2 regions of the Marinobacter adhaerens HP15 genome follow, and region 1 is predicted to be linked to the other one. Evidence: riboswitches for the same ligand, from Rfam matches in the RefSeq annotation. Region 1 holds a riboswitch; the other holds the start of a gene.
What was found. A riboswitch is a leader RNA that binds a small molecule or an ion and turns the genes downstream of it on or off. The one in region 1 is predicted to bind cobalamin.
Positions count from the first base shown of each region.

Region 2: it holds a riboswitch for cobalamin, as region 1 does, so the genes downstream of both, HP15_RS19510 (TonB-dependent receptor plug domain-containing protein) here and HP15_RS18050 (ribonucleoside-diphosphate reductase subunit alpha) in region 1, are expected to answer to the same signal.

Region 1 covers NC_017506.1:3,838,854-3,846,525, forward strand. Annotated here, with positions in the region: gene HP15_RS18025 (hypothetical protein) at 1-48, opposite strand, end outside; gene HP15_RS18030 (hypothetical protein) at 145-510, opposite strand; gene HP15_RS18035 (trypsin-like peptidase domain-containing protein) at 591-1,259, opposite strand; gene HP15_RS18040 (hypothetical protein) at 1,311-1,787, opposite strand; gene HP15_RS18045 (ribonucleotide-diphosphate reductase subunit beta) at 2,109-3,167, opposite strand; gene HP15_RS18050 (ribonucleoside-diphosphate reductase subunit alpha) at 3,198-5,963, opposite strand; cobalamin riboswitch at 6,093-6,271, opposite strand; gene HP15_RS18055 (FmdB family zinc ribbon protein) at 6,427-6,780, opposite strand; gene fmdA (formamidase) at 6,786-7,672, opposite strand, start outside.
Region 2 covers NC_017506.1:4,182,245-4,189,916, reverse strand. Annotated here, with positions in the region: gene HP15_RS19540 (cytochrome b) at 1-486, shown strand, start outside; gene HP15_RS19535 (sulfurtransferase) at 516-1,364, opposite strand; gene HP15_RS19530 (RidA family protein) at 1,441-1,791, opposite strand; gene HP15_RS19525 (ABC transporter ATP-binding protein) at 1,862-2,626, opposite strand; gene HP15_RS19520 (FecCD family ABC transporter permease) at 2,626-3,600, opposite strand; gene HP15_RS19515 (cobalamin-binding protein) at 3,587-4,471, opposite strand; gene HP15_RS19510 (TonB-dependent receptor plug domain-containing protein) at 4,502-6,340, opposite strand; cobalamin riboswitch at 6,476-6,698, opposite strand; gene HP15_RS19500 (putative nucleotidyltransferase substrate binding domain-containing protein) at 6,821-7,672, shown strand, end outside.

The DNA.
Region 1 (7,672 bases):
ACCAAGGTCAGTAAGGATTTCGTCTACTAGGATTTCCGACTCGTTCATAGGTTCACGTAGGTATAACGCATAGGTAACCGACGCCGGAGCGCCAGCGGAGGGAACCAAAAGCGGTACGCTTTTGGCGCCCGGTTGACCGACTGGTTATGGCTGCTCATTCCGCCTCACGATACCGATGACCAACTTGCCACAACCTAGCGCCAACAAAAGCATCGATAGAATCTGCACTACGCTAATGGCTATAAAGTACCACTGGTATTTGTCTTGGGCTTCTTTTTTGGCTGAAGAGAACTTTTTCAGGAAGTCATCATTTTTCATAAGATTCGAAAGCTGCTCTTTCGACATGAATTCCCAGGTTTCGAGGTTCCAAGGCTCTTGACCAAGCACGCTCACGCGAATCTCTTTCTCCATCCTTTCCTGAAGAACGCTTCGACCTGTTTCCAATACAGATTCGACCAAGTTCACGAGTAAGAAAAAGGCGAATATGGTAATACAAACTTTAAGCTTCACTCGACTTCCCTGTGGCCATAACGCTATGCGAAGCGGCCGGTTTGGAGGCGCAACCGCGCCGGAAAACCGGTCCGCTTGCGCTATTGGTTAGGCAATCTGGCCAGAATATTCTTGACCCAGAATGCCTCTATGATGCCCGCATTGGTCCCAAAATTTCTTATATCATCTAAAGTTTCTGGGTGTATCGGGTTCTCAGTTAAATAACCACTTATAGTGCCAATGACTCGGGGTATACCCGAATCCATGTATATCACTGGGCCTCCGGAAAAACCTTTGTTGTTATGCCCATCCAGAAACAATGTAGTCAATCCGTGTTTTTCAAAGTCAATGCAGGAAATAAGCGCTGCTTTGACGAATGGAAAAGGGAACCTATTATTTAACTCGCCCGATGGTGAGGCCATGCCAAAAGGGAAACCTAGAAAATAGACCCATTGACCCAACGTTGCTCCCGCAGGCCCAATTAAGATCTCATGACGTGGAGATAGGTCAGACTCCAGCCTAAACACAATCGTGTCGGCATGCTCTCGTTCATTGAACACTGTATGGACTGGAACATCCCGCCAAGCCTTGTTCTGGAATACCTTAACCGAGGGAATTTCGAGCGAGCCTTCGAATACGTGAGCCGCCGAAATCAAAAATTGATTTCGGCCTTTCTCAACGGTGTAACCTGAAGCAGTTTTTCCTTCGTGAAAAATTCGAAAAACCCGCTGAATGATATTCGTCGTTATCATCCCTTTGCCTAACGCCATGCGCAGCGGCCGGTTTGTGGAGCGCAGCGGAACAAACCGGTCCGGCTGACGCTACTGGTTAGAAGTTCTTGGCCGCCTATCTGCGGTTTTTCTCTGAATCCATGACAAAAGACAGCACGCCGAGATGGCGGCCAGCGCAAACCCATATGCTGCAGCGGTAATTAGCAGTCCATCCATCGAATATTCCGCACCAAGCAAAATCAATGGGACTAAAATCAAAGCTCCGGCAATAACTCTGTATACACTTAGCAAGCTAAACCCAACTTGTTCAGAGATATCATGAGCGTTTCGAAAGAAGGAATTTATAGTCTCATTAGGCTTGAACCACCAATAATCCACGGCTGAGAGCAAAAGATGCCCTACAAATAAGGCTGCCCAGTACCAAATTAAAAAATCTGCTGCCTTCAAAGATTTGAAAAAAGCGATCAAACCGCCATCACCAGGGAAATAGCATACGAGTACGCTTGGGACACCTCCCAATATTAATGCGCAAATGGTCTCCCTGAACGCATAATCTTTAATTTCCAACTTCCTGATTGTCTTTCTCCCCAACTTCTAACAGCTAATTATACGAACGCGTTCGTATATCACCCGCTCGTAAAACTCCAATAAAAAATGCTCAAGACAAAACGATTTTATTAGATAAAACAATCATTTGAGCACCAACCACCACGGCTACCGCCGGAGTTATACGCCCACCCATTAGCGGCCCCGCTTCCAAACCGGGGCGTATATCTCCGCCCGGCCATTGTGACTTATTCAACCCTAGCAGATAGTTACCTTCATTTCGCACCGGGAATCCCGGAGTTATGCGAACGTGTTCGTATAACTCCGGCTGTTCAGGCGGGTTTACCACTCCAGCTGAGCCCCGGTCTGGTACTCAATCACCCGGGTTTCAAAGAAGTTCTTTTCCTTGCGCAGTGTGGCCTGTTCATCCAACCAGGGCGAGACGTTCTTTGCTCCGGGGAACGGCTCTTCAAGACCTACCGTCCTGGCACGGCGGTTGGCCACAAAGCGGAACTGTTCGCTGTGGTACTCGGCCGAATAACCGAGAATCGGGTCTCGCAGGATGTAGTCCGCATAGGCCTTCTCGGCGGCTTCGGATTCGTCCCACATCTCACGCACGGCCTTCGGATCGAAGGTGATGTTCTCCTCTTCCACGATCTGGTTGACCACTTTCAGGCCGAATGAGAAGTGCATGGCCTCATCCCGCAGGATGTACTGAAGCTGTTCGCCCGTGCCTCGCATCAGTCCTCGACGCTGCAGGGCGAAGATAGGGCTGAAGCCGTTGTAGAACCAGGTGCCTTCGAACACCGCCGCGAAGAACAGGTAAGACATGATGAATTCCTGCAGGTCATCCTTGTTGCGCAGGTTCATGTCTGGCCGCATGGCCGCATCCAGCCGGCGGTTGGCGATCTGGATCTTGCCGTTGATGGCAGGCACCACGCGGTAACGGTTGTAGATCTCGCTCTGGTCCAGGTTGAGGGTTTCGATGCAGTGCTGGTAGGCCCAGGTATGCATGGCTTCCTCGTATACCTGCCGGGCCTGGTAGATCTGCAGCTCCGGCGCGCTCATCTTCTCCATCACCGCCAGGCCGATGTTGCGCATGGCCAGGATGTCGGAAGTGGTGAGGTAGGCCAACACGTTCTCGTATACATGTTTTTCCGGCGCAGTCAGCCGGTGGTGGTAGTCGTGAACGTCCTGGGCCATGTTCACGTCCAGGGGGGTCCAGTGGTTTTTGTTGGCGTTCATGAAGTACTCCCAGGCCCAGGGGTACTTGAACGGTGCCAGCTGGTTGATGTCGGTTTCGCCGTTGATGACGCGTTTATCGTCCACGTTCACCGGTGCCGGGGCGCCGGGATGCGCCGCCCTGGATTCAGTTTTTGGTTCGTCGTCCCAATCAAGCATGTTTTTGCCTCGAAATCGTGAAGTGAGCAGTTACTGACAGGCTTCGCAGTCCGGATCGTCGATGCTGCACACCTGGGGTTGGGGCGCGGCAACCGGTGCGGTTTTTTCAGCGCCGGTAGCTCCCAGGGAGCGCAGGTAATAGGTGGTTTTCAGCCCACGTTCCCAGGCCAGCTGGTAAAGGGCATCCAGCTTTTTGCCGCTGGGCTCGGCCATGTACAGGTTCAGGCTCTGGGCCTGGTCGAGCCATTTCTGGCGCCGGGCCGCGGCCTCCACCAGCCATCTTGCGTCGATCTCAAAGGCGGTGGCGTATCGCGCTTTCAGTTCATTCGGGATGCGGTCGATCTGCTGAACGCTGCCGTCGAAGTATTTGAGGTCGTTCACCATCACGTTGTCCCACAGTCCTTCGGCCTTGAGGTCTCGGACCAGCGACGGATTGACCACCGTGAACTCGCCGGAGAGGTTCGATTTCACGAAGAGGTTCTGGTACGCCGGCTCGATGGACTGGGACACACCCACGATGTTGGAAATCGTGGCAGTCGGGGCGATCGCCATCACGTTGCTGTTGCGCATGCCGTTTGTTGCGATCAGTTCGCGTACGGGAGACCAGTCCAGCCGGGCGTTGGTGTTCACAGACAGGTCCCCTTCCCGGCGGTTCTCTTTGAGCAGGTTGATGGAGTCGATCGGCAGGATGCCCTGCTGCCAGAGAGAACCCTCGTAGCTTTCATAGGCGCCCCGCTCACCCGCCAGCGTGGCGGAAGCACGGATGGCGAAGTAACTGAGCTGCTCCATGGCAACGTCAGCAAACTCAACCGCTTCCGGGCTGGAATACGGCAGGCCCAGTTGATAGAGCGCGTCCTGGAAGCCCATGATGCCGAGGCCAACCGGGCGATGCTTGAGGTTGGAATTGCGGGCCTGGGGCACGGCGTAGTAGTTGATGTCGATAACGTTATCGAGCATGCGCACGGCGGTGTTTACCGTCTGTTCCAGGCGCTGCACGTCCAGCTCGCCGTTGGCAATATGGGCCGTCAGGTTCACGGAACCGAGGTTGCATACGGCGATCTCGTCGGCACTGGTGTTCAGGGTGATTTCCGTGCACAGGTTAGAGCTGTGCACCACGCCCCGGTGCTGCTGGGGAGAACGCAGGTTGCACGGGTCCTTGAAGGTGATCCAGGGGTGGCCGGTTTCGAACAGCACGGTGAGCATCTTGCGCCAGAGCTGCTTGGCCGGGATTTTCTTGAACAGCTTGATTTTGCCCTGCTCTGCCAGGGCTTCGTAATGCTCGTAGCGTTCACGGAAGGCGTTGCCGTACAGGTCGTGCAGATCCGGCGCATCGCTGGGAGAGAACAGGGTCCAGTCACGGTCTTCGCGCATGCGCTCGATCAGCAGATCGGGCACCCAGTTGGCTGTATTCATGTCGTGGGTTCGGCGGCGTTCGTCGCCGGTATTCTTGCGCAGCTCCAGGAACTCCTCGATGTCCAGGTGCCAGCTTTCCAGGTAGGCACACACTGCGCCTTTACGCTTGCCGCCCTGGTTAACCGCCACGGCGGTGTCGTTGACTACTTTCAAGAAAGGCACCACGCCCTGGCTCTGGCCGTTGGTTCCCTTGATGTGGGATCCCAGCGCACGAACTGGCGTCCAGTCGTTACCCAGACCGCCTGCCCATTTCGACAGCATGGCGTTATCCCGGATGGCCCCGTAGATGTCTTCAAGATCGTCGCCCACCGTCGTCAGGTAACAGGACGACAGCTGAGAATGGCGGGTACCGCTGTTGAACAACGTGGGTGTGGACGCCATGTAGTCGAACGACGACAACAGGTTGTAGAACTCGATGGCCCGGGCATTCGGGTCGTCTTCGCGCAGGGCCAGGCCCATGGCAACGCGCATGAAAAATACCTGGGGCAATTCCAGGCGGGCCTTGTTCCAGTGCAGGAAGTAACGGTCGTACAGGGTTTGCAGACCCAGGAAGCCAAACTGCAGATCCCGCTCCGGCTGAAGGGCCGCACCCAGGCGCTCCAGATCAAAGGCGGCCAGAGCTTCATCCAGCAATTCGTACCGGATTCCAGCCTCGACAAAGGCGCTCAGTGCCTGTGGATAAATCTCAGCCAGTGGCAGACTGATAGGCAGGCCAAGGGCAGCGGCATTCTCCAGGCGAAGTTGCTCCAGGAGCAGGCGCGCAGTGACCGCGCTGTAGTCCGGCTCCCGCTCAATCCGGCTGCGGGCCGTCATGATCAAGGCCGACAGCACGTCTTCCTCGGCGATGCCGTCGTACAGGTTGGTCAGGGCATCGTCCACCAGGGAATCACCGTCAATGCCCTCCAGCCCTGTGGCGGCCTGTTCCACCTGCAGTTTCATCAGGCCCAGATCCAGCGGAGCAATCTCGCCACTGGTCTTTTTCACCGTCAGATGGGGGTGCGCCTCAACCGGCGCATGGCGGGCGCGCTCGCGGGCATGCTCTTCCCGATACAGGACGTAGGCGCGGGCCACCTTCTGTTCTTCGGCCCGCATCAGGGCCAGTTCCACCTGATCCTGGATGTCTTCGATATGCACCTTGCCACCGGCCTTCAGGCGACGGCCAATCGCCTGGATAACCTGGTCGGTCACCCGGTGTACCGCGTCATTGATACGCGCGGAACCGGCGGCGGTGTCGCCCTCAACTGCGAGGAAGGCTTTGGTTACGGCGATGCTGATCTTCGAGGGGTCGAAGCCCACAAGCGTGCCGTTGCGCTTGATGACCTGAAGGGATTCGGTGTCCGTGTGCGAGGTTGGCCGGGGTTCGGCCAGGGCTGAGGCAGACATGCAGTGTTCTCCTGAATACGCGTTGAGTTCCTTTCACCATCGCGTACGCAGGGGCACACCTCGCCATGGGAATGGCTGGGCATAACCGGTCTGCTCACCCTGGGTCGCGAAGGTGCAGTTGGGAGCCGTAAGGCTCCTTCATCCCTGGCAGGTCTTCGGACTCAGGGGCGTGAATCGATAGATTCGGCCTCGTGTGGCGACTTCCCGGCTTTCGCCAGTGTCTTGATGCCACGCTTGTTCCCCAATACCGCTGCGCGTCAGTTCCGGAGTCTCACCGGATTCCCGATACCAGAATGGCTGAGATGATCACACGTTGACCGAGTTGGTTACGCACTGATCACTACATCTGGTATTTGACCAAGGATAGAAACACTATATACACGATATTCGGAAGGGACAACCTGAAGCAATAAAAAAGGCCCCGGAGAGGGGGCCAAACACGTGACAGTTTCAACTCAGCCAATCAGTGGCTGATCATCCAGGGCCGCATGGAGGGAAACATCTTCTTCCCGTCAGCGGTGTAGAACAGCATGGACTTTCCGGGTTTCGGGGAGCCGCAGCCGCAGGCGCGACTGTGCTCCTTATCATTCGCCCTTCGGTCTGCGGTGGAAAACACCGGCTCATGCCGGGACCGCTCGTTCCGGTCCTCGGCCGCCCTTTTGGCCGGGTCCATGGCGGCAATGTGGGATGGCAACACGATCACCCGCGGCGACATTGCCTTACAGGTAGGGCATTGCGCCGGCTTGGCCGCATCCTCCATGGTGGCCAGTGTGTGAAAGAGGCCATGTTCACGGCACTTGTAGTCATACACGGGCATGGCGATTACTCCTTATCTTTCGACAGCGGTACGTCCATGCCCCCGCTGACTTTCTTCTGCGGACCATCGGCGGACGGGTTAATGTCGAAGTCGAAGATGCCCGTCGGCAACCAGAGCGTGGCGCAGGCGTTCGGGATATCCACCACGCCGCTGATGTGGCCTTCCACCGGCGCACAACCCAGAATCGCGTAGGCCTGAGCCTTGGTGTAGCCGAACTTGGTCATGTATTCGATGGCGTTCAGACACGCCTGACGATAGGCCACGTGCACGTCCAGGTAATGCTGGCCGCCGTCTTCGTCTACGGAGATGCCTTCAAAGATCACATAGTCGTCGTAACGGGGCTTGATCGGGCTGGGCTTGAACACCGGATTCTTGATGCCGTACTTCTTCACGCCGTCCTTGATCAGGTTTACCCGCAGGTGAATCCAGCCGGCCATTTCGATGGCGCCACAGAACGTGATTTCACCGTCGCCCTGGCTGAAGTGAAGGTCGCCTACGGAGAGGCCGGCCCCGTCCACGTACACCGGGAAATACACCTTGGAGCCACGGGACAGATCCTTGATGTCACAGTTGCCACCGTGTTCCCGTGGCGGCACGGTACGGGCGGCTTCGGCGCCAGCAGCTTTGGCCGCGTCACCGGTCATCTGGCCCATATGGGCGGTCTCACCATTGGGCAGTGTTGCCAGTTCCGGCACACGCTCCGGATCGGTCGCAACCAGTCCGGCCTCACGCTTGTTCCAGGTGTCCAGCAATTCTTTGGAGGGCAGGCAGCCGATCAGCCCCGGGTGAATCAGGCCGGCAAATTCCACGTTGGGAATGTGGCGGGATTTGGTGAACATGCCGTTGAAGTCCCAGATGGATTTCTGGGCCTCCGGGAAGTGTTCGGTCAGGA
Region 2 (7,672 bases), 340 kb from region 1:
TCCCGGGCTGTGCACTGGATAATGGCGGTTATGTTGCTGGTAATGCTTGCCAGCGAAGTCTGGTTTGAAGCCCTGGAGCACACACTCTCTGATGCGTCGCTTATGGCCTGGCACCAGACCCTGGGCCTGACCATTTTCGGGCTGGTTATCTTTCGCGGTCTCTGGCGCTGGCTTAACCGCGCACGTATAACACCACCGGCTCAATGGGCGACCATGGCCAAGCTCGGGCACATTGCGCTCTATGCCCTGATGATCCTGATGCCGCTGTCAGGGCTCGCATCCTCCCTCGGTGAAGGCGATCCTGTTACCTTTTTCGGCTGGACAGTCTTTGGCTACGGCCCGGAAATCGAGTGGCTGGAAGACAGCGGGGAAGAGGTTCATGAAGTGCTGGCCAACGTGTTGTGGCTCATGATTGGCGTACACGTAGCAGCTGCCCTGGCGCATCAGTACCTGCTGGGAGACCGGATCATGAAGCGCATGGCCTGACGGCCCAAGATACAGGAAAACCCTCGGGCTCAAGCCACCGGCAGCGAATCGTCGCTGCCCCAGTCCGCCCAGGAACCATCGTAAAGAGAGAGCTGGTCATACCCGGCCAGCTCGGCCGCCAGCAGAATGATGCAGGCGGTGATGCCGGAACCGCAGGAAAACACCAGTTGATGCCCGTCTCCGGGCTGAAGGTTCGTACCGAGATGCCTGAACTTTGCCTCCAGCTCACTGACCGGCTTAAACCGGTAACCATCCAGCACCTCGGTAAACGGAAGACTGAGTGAGTTCGGAATATGGCCGCCGCGCACTCCCGGGCGGGGTTCCGGGGCCTGAGCCAGGAACCGCGCCCGGGATCTCGCATCAATCACCGAAACTCGCTCGTCGTCCAAATGCTGTAGCACGAAGGCGGAATCCCGAACCCGTCCGCGGTCCAGACGGCCCGCCATGTTCCCGGCGGAAGCCGCACTATTAATCGGGGCCGACACCGTCTCACGCCCCTCTGCCAACCACTGTGGCAGGCCACCATCGAGCACGAAAACCTGTTCGAGGCCCATCGACCGCAGAATCCACCAGGCCCGGGGAGCGGAATAGATTCCCTGGTTGTCGTAAAGCACCACCAGTCTTTCAGGCGTTATGCCCAGCCTGCGAACTTCCTGAGTGAACTGTTCCTCGGTAGGAAACGCATGGAGCTGGGACGATTCCGTATTGCAGAGCGTTCCCTCCAGATCAATCTGGAAACTCCCCGGTATCCACACCGGGTGATCATAAACGATCGGCTCCTTGCCAATAACCGTGGCCATACTCGCGTCGATAAGAACCAACCGTTCGTTATCGAGGTTTTCCTGCAACCAGTCGGTGGTTACGAGTGGGGACGCCATGGTGTGCTCCTGTTCCTACCAGAAATAAACGGCCGACTTCTCAGGCCGACAAATCGCCAGACCTTCCCGGCTGCCGTCAGGACGTTGCGGCAATCACCGAGATTTCCACCAGCAACTCCGGCGACGCCATCTGAGCCTGAACACAGGCCCGGGCCGGCGCCGTACCTTCAGGCACCCAGTTGTCCCACACCTCGTTCAGGGCTTTGAAATCGGCCATGTCTGCCAGGTAAATGGTTGCCGAAAGGATTCGATCGCGGCTGGAGCCGGCGGTCTCGAGCAGCTCGTCCACTTTCTCCAGCATCCCGGTTACCTGGGTATGAATATCGGCGTTACGGTCCTTGGCAACCTGACCGCAAAGGTAAGCAGTGCCGTTGTGTTTTACGATCTTGCTCATTCGGCTGTTGGTGGAAATACGTTCAATGGTCATGGTGATGGCCTTGTTGGGGATTTGAGTGACTATATAACCAATAACGGGCTCGAGGATAAAGCCTCACACTTCAGCCCGGCACAAACACCGGAAAACCATCCAGTTCGGCAGATAGCAAACGCTGGCCAAACAGGCTTTCGAGTGCAGAAGTCACCAGCATGTCGCGGGCCGGTCCCCAGCAGGCCTGACCGTCGGGGTACAGAAGGAGGATCTGGTCGCACCATCGCGCAGCCAGGTTGAGGTCGTGGAGGCACATGAACACGCCCCGGTCGCACGCTGCCTGCTGGCGCAGCAGCTTCATAACGGCGGTCTGGTGCTGTAAATCCAGGTGATTGGTGGGTTCGTCCAGGAGCCAGATTTCGGGGCTTTGGGTCATGAGGGTAGCAATGGCTACCCGCTGGCGTTCACCGCCGGAGAGGGTGTTTACCAGGCGATCTTTCAGGTGGATCACGTCCAGCTCTATTAGAGCCCTTTCAGCAATCGCGAGGTCATCACCACTCTCCATCTGCCAAGGCGATAACCAGGGGTGGCGGCCGATCAGGGCGGTTTCCAGTGCCGTTGCCGGGAATCCATCCTGCCGGTCCTGAAATACCAGGCCCATGCGTTGCGATACGGTCTTGCGGCGGATGCCGTCCAACGGCGTTCCATCAAGCAGCAGCTTTCCGCTTCTGGGCTCCCGCAATCCTGCGAGAGTATGGAGCAAGGTGGTTTTACCCACACCGTTAGGGCCCAGCACGCCCCAGACCTGTCCCGGTTCGATGGCCAGATTCAGGGGAACGCCTGAGCTGCGGCCCGGAATGTCGATAATCAGCGCTTCGGTTGCCAGGCGTGTCATCATCGGCTCCTATACAGCAGGTACAGGAAGGTCGGGACGCCGATCAGCGCGGTGATCACCCCAACCGGCAACTGCTCCGGCGCAATCACCACCCGCGCCAGGGTATCCGCCAGCACCAGCAGCGTACCGCCCGCCAGTGCGCAGGCCGGCAGAATCAGGCGCTGGTCGTTGCCCAGCACCAGCCGCAACATGTGCGGTATCACCAGGCCAACGAAACCAACCGAACCGGCCATGGTGACGGCGGCTGCGGTCAGCAGGCTGGCCATCAGGTAGATCGACCATTCCAGTGGCCGCACCGAAACGCCCAGCGCCGCCGCCTGCAGGGAGCCCCGTGCCAGCACGTTCAGGGCCCGGCCCAGAGGAAACACCATCAGGCATACGAGCACAAGAATGATCAGTCCCGGCCACGGAGTGGCGGCGTGGGAAAGATCGCCCATCAACCAATACAGCATGCCCGGCAATCGGCTGGCCGGGGTCATCGAGAGGATCAGGGTAATCATGGCGCCCCAGCCGGCGGCGACCACCACACCGGTAAGCAACAGCCGCGATGGGGTCCAGCTGCCACTGCCGTGAGCCAAACCAAACACCAGCAGGGTGGCCAGCATGGCACCTGCAAACGCGGAGCCGGATATCAGAAAACCGGCAGCGCCGGCCAGCATGGCCAATAACGCACCCACTGCCGCGCCACCAGAAAGCCCCAACACATAAGGATCGGCCAGGGGATTTCGCAACAATACCTGCATAAGTGCTCCGGCCACGGCCAGCAATCCGCCAGTTGCGAACGCGCTCAGGGTGCGAGGCAGGCGCAGCTCCAGAATCAGCGTTTGCTGCAACTCGGTGCCACTGCCGGTGATCACCCTCAGAGTGTCACCAAAACCGATGGACGTACTGCCAATGCTGACGGAGAGCAGTGCCGCCAGAAAGCCCGCCAGCAGCAGAATCAGGAGGGGCTTGGAAGGGCTAGAGATTGGCACGGGCCTGCTCCAGGGTCTGACACAGGTGCATGGCACCCTCTGCCATACGTAGCGTCGGGCGTGCCAGCAGGTCAGGTGGTTCAAGGAAGAGGTTGCCCGCGGCTACCGCTGCCAGGCCCGGAAACTCACGCCAGGCCTCCAGCCACTGCCTGTCGTCTGACGATCCGGCGGTAATAATGGCCTCGGGGTTGGCTTCCAGAACCGCCTCCCGACTGATCCGGGGCACCAGCCGTGGCAACTCGCCGAACACATTAACGCCGCCGCACAGGCTTATGGCCTTGCTGATCAGCTCTTCCCGGTTCACGGTCATCAGTGGCTGATCCCATATCTGGTAGAACACCTTAACTGGTCTGGCATCGGCATACTGAGATTCAAGCGCGGCCATATCTGCACGAAACGCTTCGGCCCGCTCATTGCCCAGATCCGGTAATCCTGTCAGCAACGCCAGATCCGATACCGCCGCGGCAATGTCGTCAAACGTCCGCGGAGCAAGCCAGAAAACGTGAATGCCAAGATCTGACAGGCGTTCCAGCTGGCTGCGGGAATTGCCATCCACCCAGGCCACCACCAGGTCTGGCGCCAGCGAGACAATGGCTTCCAGGTCCAGGCGATTGCTGTCGCCCACCTGCGGCAAGTCCGCAGCTTCTGCGGGATAATCGCTCCAGGCACTCACGGCAACGAGCCTGTCACCGGCCCCTGCGGAGAACAGCAGCTCGGTGGCACCCGGCGACAGGGAAACAACGCGTTGCGCGGGCTCGGCCAGGCATACACGCTGGTCCAGCGCGTCGCTTACGCAGGGCCTCTCCGCCTGTGCCAGCGAGGGCACAAGCAGAGACAGCACAAACAATGCAGCGAGCCAGGGGCGCCTCATCGACGGAGTGAGCCTCTCAGATCGGTGAATTTACTGCTGGAAATCATAGCGCACCGAGGCCATGAAGGTTCGGCCTGCGGCCAGATAGTCGAAAGGCGCGAAGGTGGCACTGTCATATCCGATGCTTGTGGCATAGCGACGGTCCAATACGTTATCCACCTTGAACGATGCCGACCAGCCAGGCTGGAAGTTCCAGGCCGCCCTCAAGTCCACAGTGCCATAGCCTGGCAGCAGGCTGGTATTCGCTGCATCGTTATAGCGGTCACTCTCGGCGATAAAGCTGGCGCCCACGGACCACTGAGAGAACAGACGATCGACATCCAAACGCACATTCTTTTCCGCACGGCGTGGTAGACGTGCGCCGGTATCACGATTCTCGGTATCCGCGTAGGTTACCGCTGCCGCCAGATTCCAGTCAGCCGTCTCAATACCGGACGAAACCTCAACGCCACGGATTCTGGCCGTTTCGACATTTTCCATGGTGCCCTCAAACGTCGCCGGGTCAGAAACATAGGTAATCAGGTCCTTCACATCGTTCTGATAGAGGGCAACATCCCAGTACCATTGGTCATATCGTCCGGAGAAACCGGCCTCGACCATCTGCCCCTCTTCTGCGTCGAGGTCGGGATTACCGGTGTAGAACGGCACCGTCAGGTAAAGATCGTTAAAGGTTGGCGCCCGGAACGAGGTCGCATAGCTGAGGCGAAAACGATGGGCGCGGTCCAGCTGATGACCAAAGGCCACGCCGCCAGTCTCCTCTTTCCCGTAGGCCTCGTTGTCATCAAGACGCAGACTGAGCATCAGATCGGTGGCATCAAAGTTCAGACGGCCCTGCCCAAAGACTGCGCTGTTGGTCCGGCTATCTTCTGTAAAGTTGCTGGTGCCATCCACTTCATCAATCATGACCTCCGTACCCAGAACCAGCTCATGAACACCGGCCGTCAGGGTGTTTTCCCAGCGCGCTGAGCGAGACAGTGTGTCGAAAGTACTGGGATTGGCTCCGAAGGTATCCTGTTCATCGCGGGCTTCCGAGAACTGGATCCTTGTGCGCCAGTAGTCACTGGCAACAGCCTCCAGATGCAGACCCATGGCACGGATCAGGAAATCGGTATCACCGCCTTCAAACTCGGTGTTGCCTTCAGACTGGAACACGGTCAGCCCTGCGCCACCGCCCAGATCAAAACTGTGGCTCAGCTTCGCCAGGCCGCCGGTGTTCCGAAAGCCCTTGTCTTCACCGCCATCTCTCAGATTGGTGCCATCGGTGTCCGAATAGACGCCACTGGCCAGGAACGAGGAACGGCCCTCCCGGCCAGCCAATCCAGCGTTAACCTCGCGGGTTTCATGGGAGCCTCCTTTTAGCTCGCCCCAACCCTGGCGTCCGGCCTCCGGTTCCAGAGTGAACGCCTGGATGACACCGCCCACCGCATCGGCACCGTAGAGGGAGCTCTTCGCGCCCCGCACCAGTTCAACCCGTTCCATCAATTCCGGAGGCAAAAACTGCCAGGGAGGGATGCCCGCAGAGGCAGAGCGCAGTCGGATACCATCGAGAAGCAGCACCGTACCAGAGCTCCCCGCGCCACGCAGGAATACGCTGGTAGTCTTGCCGTAGCTGCCGTCCGACACCACGTTGATCCCCGGCTGCGCGCGCAGCAGGTCGCGGAATTCCGCGGGCTGTTGCCGATCAATATCCTCTTTGTCGATGACGGTAACCGAAGACAGACTCTCTCCAACGGTCTTCGGCCCCAGTGTCGCGGTAACCACGATCGGGTCAAGGGCATCGGTTTCTGGGGCAGACTGGGCCGAAGCGGCCAACGGCAAGGCAGCCAGGGAAAGGCCGGCCAGTAAAACAGGGCTTTGAATTCTGAACATGAAACTTGCTCCGCACTCCGCGCGCACCCGCACGGGAATCTGGGTTTTGTTGCGGAACAGGGAATGAGGGCAGGCGGTAGACAGGTGTCAGGAGAGCGGAACCGGCATATCACCCACCCAGGTTGCCCACCGCAACATCGGGTGTTTTTCCAGGCCGGTCTCCGGGCTGGCAGGCGGAACCCTGGGTTCCCGGGCAATCACCTTCCCATGTCGTGGCGACACAGTGGCGCACAGATTGCCGTTGTCCTGCTTACCGTTGCGGGGGCAGCATCGGCCTTGCACTGGCATTACCAGGCTCACCGATTTCCCGTTTCACCCGTCGCGCTTTGCGACGGACACCTGAAAAAAGTGTGGCAAGGCTAGCAACACCCGGGTAAGCGGTCAATGAAATCCATCAAAGGTCGACATGGCCGCAGACCTCTGCCACTGCTATATTCCATGACTGACAATCACTTATTCTTCGCCAGAACAGGGAGTTTTATGCAGGCCGAGCTGGTCGACATCCGCAATCACATGGCTCAATACCCGCCGTTTGACGAGATGGCCGAGGAGCTGCTCGACAGAGTGGTTGGCGACATCGAGATTGTGTACTTCAAGGCCGGGAGCCAGATCCTCGAACTGGGTGACCCGAGCAGCTGGCTGTATTACGTGCGCAGTGGCGCCGTCGAGATCTATCGGCGCACCGGGGAGCTGTACAACCGCATCAGCGAGGGCGAAGTCTTCGGCCAGTTTGGCCTGCTGATGAATCGGAAAGTGCGCTTCCCAGCCAAAGCCCTGGAAGACGTCCTGCTTTACAAGATTCCTTACGATACGTTCCAGTACCTCTGGGAAAATGACGACAACTTCGCCGATTTCGTTGAAATTGAAGACCGAAGCCGCCTGCGATCCGCCGTTTCCCGTCGCGAAAAGTCCAACCAGCTGATGACGTCCAAGGTTACCCGGTTGATTGCCCGGGAGCCGGTATCAGCGCCCCACACCGTTCGCCTGCAGGAAGCGGCGCGGATCATGACCGAAAACGGCGTCTCCGCACTGCTACTGATGGACGAGGAAGGTGAAAAGCCCCTGCTCAAGGGCATCATTACCGACCGGGACCTGCGCACCCGGGCCCTTAGCGAAGCCCTGGCCTCGGAAACTCCGATCAGCGAGATCATGTCGGAGGATCTGATCACCATCCGCTCGAACATGTTCATATTCGAGGCCATGCTCACCATGCTGCACAACAATGTGCACCATCTTCCGGTGATGGATCGGGATGAGGTTCGCGGCGTGATTGCGCTGTCTGACATCGTAAAGTACGAGAGTCAGAGCAGCCTATACCTGGTCAGCAACATC